DNA from 2 places in the Rhizobium sp. CFBP 13726 genome. Region 2 is predicted to be linked to the other one. Evidence: riboswitches for the same ligand, from Rfam matches in the RefSeq annotation. Region 2 holds a riboswitch; the other holds the start of a gene.
The links. Region 2 has a riboswitch for thiamine pyrophosphate ahead of thiB (thiamine ABC transporter substrate binding subunit). Riboswitches for the same ligand answer to the same signal wherever they lie in the genome.

Region 1 (3,205 bases), on a different contig from region 2:
AAGCGCTGCAGGCCGTTTGGCGAAACGTGGCAGCGTATCGGTGAGCGCCTGCCGATTGAGCTGGTCGTCGAGGTTGGGATAGGCCTTGATGAACAGCTTCCAGGCATTGTCCGGGTGATTGGTCAGGAAGATCGCAGCCTTCTCGACGGATTCGAGAAAGCGGGGGAGGCGGGGATCTGTCGCAAGCGCGTCGCGCGTCACGAAGATCAGCTCGTCATAAACAGGGACGCCGTGTTCTTCCGGAAAGAAGGAACGACCCTCGTGCCCTTCGATCCGCATCTGCGTCAGTTCGAAGTTTCTAAAACCGCCAAGCGTGGCATCGACCTTGCCGCCGATCAGCGACGGCGAGAGGGCGAAATTGACGTTGATCAGTTGGACCTCGGTAAGTGCAACGCCTTCTCCCTCGAGCATGCGCTTCAGCATCGCGTCTTCGAAACCGGTGACGGAGAAGCCGACCTTCTTGCCGCGCAGGTCCTTGAGGCTCTTGATCGGGCCATCGGCGAGAACCGTCACCGTATTCAAGGGCGTTTCGACGAGGGTACCGATCCGCTTGAGCGGCAGGCCGGCTGCACGATCGAGATACAGGTTCGGTTGGTAGTGGATGCCGATATCGGCCTGACCGGCGGCAACGAGGCGTGGCACCGTCGACGGGTCGGCGGGAGGCACCAGCTCGACATCGAGGCCGGCGTCTTCGAAATAGCCGTTTTCGGCGGCAATCACGAGCGGCGCATGGTCCGGGTTCACAAACCATTCAAGCATGACGGTGAGCTTTTCTGCGGCATGCGTTGCGGATGCATTCATGCTGGCGGATAGGGCGATGGCAAAGGCCAGAAGCATGCGTTTCATGGGTGGTCGTCTCTCCTCACGATGATAACTGTGTCTGTTGTTCGGTCTCGGTCGCCCAATGGGGGCGTCCCTTTACGAGACGGTCGAAACCGAGGCGCAGCGCGACGCTGGTCAGGGCCAGGATGGTCATGGCTGCGAAAACGGTGTCGGTCTGCATGCGGGCGTTCGCCTGAACCATGACGAAGCCGAGCCCGGCTGAAGCCCCGACCCATTCGCCGATCACGGCACCCAGCGGCGCGAGCGGCACGGCGACGCGCAGACCGGACACGAGCGCCGGCAGCGCAAGCGGTGTTCTGAGCCTCACAAGGATCTGCCAGGGCGTCGCTCTTGTCAGCGCGGCGGCTTCCAGAATCGCTGGTTCCGTCCGCCTCAGGCCATCTGCGAAGGCGGAGGCGACCGGGAAGAAGATGACGAGCGTCGTCATCATCACTTTCGACGCCATGCCGAAACCGAGCCAGAGCACCAGTATGGGTGCCAGCACGAAGACCGGAAAGGTCTGCAGGATAAGGATGATCGGCCAGGCAAGCCTGCCGGCCCGCGGGAATGCCACAACGAGAAACGCAACCGCCGCACCGAAAATGCTGCCTGCGATGAGACCTGCAAGGATTTCGCTCAGGGTGACGAGCGTGTGGTGGGCGAGGAAGCCGCTCTGACCCACCAATGCCTGCACCACCGCGAGTGGTGACGGCAGAAGATAGCGCGGCGGTGAAAAAACCTGAACGGCAAGCTGCCAGCCTACCAGCAGCAGAAAAAGCCCGAGGGCTGCGAACCGGGACTGCATGTCAGCGACGCGGGTTCAAACCGTCGAACCGCATTCGTCCTATTCGGGGATTTCTCGAGAGCGTAAGCATGGCTGATCTCCTGACCTTGACATCATGGAGATCCAGGCGAGCGGAGAATAAGAAAGAGGTGCGGTATTGCGCCGTTTCCGTTCCTACGCCGGTATGACCCGGATCAGGTTCAAGGGTCCGGCTCACCGCCATCTCAGCACCGTTCGATGCTCCCCTCGGAATGACGCCAAGGTTGGACAAAGAAACGGCCTTTGTCAATCGCTTACGATCGCTGTCCGGCAGAGCCTGCGCGGCGAGCTGACAAAAATTTTATTGTATGTCATCCGCCTCCCGGAAACCCGGGGCCCGTCCGCTGGTTATGTCTTCGCAACTTAGGAGGAGCAACCATGACCGATAGAGAACAGGAACAGCGCGAACGGGCCTACAGACTGTGGGAGGAAGAAGGCCGTCCTGAAGGGTCCCATGACGATCACTGGAAGCGTTCCGAGCATCCAGCCGACATGTCGGATCAGGAAAGCGACGATGTGACCAAGGTCAACCAGCAGGCTGATGCCGCGTTTGGTGGAGAGAACGATGCAGCGGCCGACGATGCCGCCACAATCCGGCCTCCGTCGTCAGTCGCGCCGGACTGACGACGACCAGCGGCAGTCTGGATAGGTATCAGACCTGCCCTGCACGAAAGGGCTTGGCACAACACCTCGAAATATCGGCTGCCGATAGTTCGGCCGTCGACACACTTCAGCCGTCGCGAACACCGTTCGTCCGGTCCACTTTATGCGTCGTCGGGGGATCGAGAACCTGACCGAAACACACGACGGCCACCCGTTTTCCGGTGGCTTTCGCCAGATACATATAGTCGTCAGCGCGTTTGACATAAGTTTGCGGCGTGTCTTCGGCCTTTAGGAACGTAACGCCGACCGCGGCACCCGTGAATGTCACCTGGCCATCGATGGGGATCGGCTTGAACACCCTTTCCATCGTTTCCTGAATATGGGTCTGCATATCGCCCGCAAACTTGCGATCCATGTCGAGAAGAATAGCAAACTCGTCTCCTCCGACCCTGGCGATGAAATCCGTCGCTCGGAAACTTTCGCGAAGTCTCGCCGAGATCGTTCGCAGGACTTCGTCGCCTGCGGAATGCCCCAGACTGTCGTTGACGATCTTGAAGCCGTTGAGATCGATGTAGGCGATGGCGAGCTTTCTGTCATTGAGCAGGTTGCGGGCAACCTCTCCCGCAACAACCTCATCGAAACAGGCTCGGTTTGGGAGTCCTGACAGGGCATCGGTCTGCGCGGAGGTTTTCAGAGCGCTTTCGATAGCGCGCTGCTGCCTGACGCGGGCAGACACATCGACAATGACCTCCACATCGAATGAAACGCCATCGACGATCGTGCGTTGCGCGGAAATCAGGGTTGGGATGATCGTACCATCCGAATGCGCAATTTCAACATCTTCGAGCTCGTAGGCGCCGTCCTCGCGCAATAGCCGGTGCCGTCTGTCGCGGGCGGGATTGTCGATCGCGGCACCCTCGGAAATCAGCTTCTTTCCGTTGATCTCGTCCCATTTCA
Region 2 (3,205 bases):
AGACCTATGACAAGCCGATCGTCGCGCCATTCTCGATCCGCATCCATCGCGGCGACCGGATCGGCCTGGTCGGCCCGAATGGTGCTGGCAAGACGACGCTGCTGAAGATGCTGACGGGCCAGCTCGCCCCCGACGGCGGCTGGATCAAGCTCGGCACCAATCTCGAGATTGCCACGCTCGACCAGAAGCGCGAGGACCTCGATCCCGCCGACACGCTGTCCCATTACTTGACAGATGGCCGCGGCGAAACGCTGCTGGTCAACGGCGAACAGCGGCATGTGGCGGGCTACATGAAAGACTTCCTGTTCCAGCCGGAACAGATCCGCACGCCGATCAAGAACCTCTCCGGTGGCGAGCGCGCGCGCCTGATGCTGGCCCGCATGCTGGCAAAGCCGTCGAACCTTCTGATCCTCGACGAACCGACCAACGACCTCGACATCGAGACGCTCGACCTGCTGCAGGAAATCGTCGCGGGCTATGCCGGCACCGTCATTCTCGTCAGCCATGACCGCGACTTTCTCGACCGCACCGTGACCTCGACGATCGCTCCGGTAGACCCGGATGCGCCGGATGGACGCTGGATCGAATATGCAGGCGGCTATACCGACATGCTGCAGCAGCGCAAAGGCATGGCCGACGAAAAGCGCCGCGCCGATAAGGCGGAAAAGGCAAAGACCGAAGGCAGTGCGCCCGGTGTCACCAAGGCGAAGGGCAAACTTTCGTTCAAGCAGAAATTCGCGCTTGAAAATCTACCCAAAGAGATGGCGAAGGCACAGGACGAGATCGCCACGTCCGAACGGAAGATGGCCGATCCCAAACTCTTCGCCAAAGACCCGTCGGCGTTTTCAAAGCTTGCCGCAGAGACGGCAAAACTACGCGATCGTGTCGCCAAAATGGAAGAAGAATGGCTGGAGCTTGAGATGCTCCGAGAACAGATTGAAGGATAGTTAAAGAATTCCTATACTTAACAAATAAATATCCACCGTTTTATTTGTCGCGAGCCGGAACAAACATTCCCCGGTGACGTTCGGCATCCATCAAGTGGTCGAAATGCGTAGTGCGGTATGAATGCCGACATGCCGACCAGATGGAAACAAAACGGTTAGGAATGTCCAATGCTGACTAATGTGATGCGTCGTCGGCTGGCGAGTGATGCAATGGAACAGCGCGTTCTGATCGTCGAGGACGAATTCCTGATCGCGCTTGATGTTGCCGAGACTGTCGAGAGCATGGGTCTCAAGGTTGCAGGCTTTGCCAGCGCCCGCAAGCACGCCCTGTCGCTCGGTGCATACGCCGATATCGCGCTGGTCGACGTCAATCTCTCCGACGGCCGGACCGGTCCGGAAATCGGGCGCGAACTCGCTGCCGAATACGGCCTGACGGTCATCTTCATGACGGCCAATCCGGAAGACGTGAAAGACGGCGTCGAAGGATCGCTCGGCGTTCTGACCAAGCCGGTCATGCCGCATGTGGTGGAGCAGACAATCGATTATGCCATCGCCAACCGTCTTGGCGGCATGGCGATCGTGCCGCGTGACCTCAAGATATTCCGCAACGACTCCCAGTCAGGCTACGCGCTCAACGCCTGAACCTTGTTGTCAAAGAACTACTAGCAAGAAAGCCGTCCGGCACGCCGGGCGGCTTTCTTGCTATCGAGACTGCTATCGCACGATGCCTTTCGGTCCTTTGGCCCTGAACGCAAGACGGCAGGGTTCGACACCACTTGCCAGACAATTCCTTCACCGTTACATCTACTCCCGCTCTAACGGGGTGCTGCGCGGTAACGTGCGGCTGAGAGGCTTTCAGCCAACCCGCGGAACCTGATCCGGCTAACACCGGCGGAGGGATTAGACGGCTCACGCTCAGCGCCTATTCCCCTTGTAGATTGATTTTGAAGGAGGCGTTGATGCGCAAACTCTTGCTATCGCTCACCGTGGCTGCGGCCACCATCATCCTGTCGCCGGCCGCCAAGGCCGAAGACAAGGTGCTGACCATCTACACCTACGAAAGCTTTACTGCCGAATGGGGCCCCGGCCCCAAGGTGAAGGCCGCTTTCGAAAAGACCTGCGCCTGCAAGGTCGAATTCGTGGCTGTCGCCGATGGCGTAGCCCTTCTGACCCGGCTGAAGCTGGAGGGCGAGACGACCAAGGCCGATATCGCGCTCGGCCTCGATACCAACCTGATTTCGGAGGCCAAGGCCACCGGCCTGTTCGAACCGCATGGACTGCAGGCATCGTCCGGCAATGGCGGCATCAACGTTCCCGGCAATTACGCCGACGATACGTTCCTGCCCTATGACTACGGTCATTTCGCCGTCGTCTACGACACGAAGACCATCAAGAACCCGCCGAGGAGCCTGAAGGAACTGGTGGAAGGCGATCCTTCGCAGAAGATCGCGATCGAAGATCCGCGCACCTCGACACCCGGCCTCGGCCTGCTTTTGTGGATGAAATCAGTCTATGGCGACAAGGCGCCGGAAGCCTGGGCAAAGCTGAAGGGCCGCATCCTGACCGTCACGCCCGGTTGGTCGGAAGCCTACGGCCTGTTTACCAAGGGCGAAGTGCCGATGGTGCTGTCCTATACGACCTCGCCTGCCTATCACATGGTGGAGGAGAACGAGAACCGTTACCAGGCGGCCGCGTTTTCCGAGGGCCATTACGTGCAGATCGAAGTGGCCGGCATGCTGAAGGGCGCCCGTGACAAGGATCTCGCCCGTGACTTCCTCAAATTCATGGTGTCGCAGGGTTTTCAGGACGTGATCCCCACTACCAACTGGATGATGCCGGTGACGAAGACGTCGCAGCCGCTGCCCGACGCTTTCGGCAAGCTGGTCATGCCGGAAAAGACATTCCTGATGGGATCCGACGAAGTCGCGAAGAACCGCCAGGCATGGATCGACGAATGGCTGAACGCCATGAGCATGAACTGATCGGCTGAACCGGGCATGCTGCTGACCGCTGCCGAGCGAAGACGGGGGATTTCGGGCGGGGTGATAAGCCTTGTCGCGATCGCGCTTTTCGTCGGCATCGCGGTCTCGGCCCTGCTGCTCTGGGATGCGCCTGAAACGCCGGGGCGATTGTTCTCGGCCTATACCGCACGCATCCTGCAGTTCACGCTCTGGCAGGCGGCACTCTCCACCCTTTTCTCTGTATGCCTGGCCCTTCCCGTAGCGCTGTCACTCGCAAGACGGCCCCGTTTCGTCGGT

Region 1: linked by a shared signal. The riboswitch ahead of IFT66_RS18400 (ABC transporter permease) and the one ahead of thiB (thiamine ABC transporter substrate binding subunit) in region 2 are both predicted to bind thiamine pyrophosphate.

Annotation. Positions count from the first base shown of each region.
Region 1 is NZ_JACYUU010000004.1:347,250-350,454, reverse strand. Features, by position in the region: gene IFT66_RS18405 (ABC transporter substrate-binding protein) at 1-846, opposite strand, end outside; gene IFT66_RS18400 (ABC transporter permease) at 863-1,627, opposite strand; TPP riboswitch at 1,761-1,863, opposite strand; gene IFT66_RS18395 (DUF2934 domain-containing protein) at 2,024-2,269, shown strand; gene IFT66_RS18390 (EAL domain-containing protein) at 2,376-3,205, opposite strand, start outside.
Region 2 is NZ_JACYUU010000002.1:1,307,703-1,310,907, forward strand. Features, by position in the region: gene IFT66_RS13510 (ABC-F family ATP-binding cassette domain-containing protein) at 1-947, shown strand, start outside; gene IFT66_RS13515 (response regulator) at 1,116-1,589, shown strand; TPP riboswitch at 1,757-1,864, shown strand; gene thiB (thiamine ABC transporter substrate binding subunit) at 1,907-2,929, shown strand; gene IFT66_RS13525 (thiamine/thiamine pyrophosphate ABC transporter permease ThiP) at 2,945-3,205, shown strand, end outside.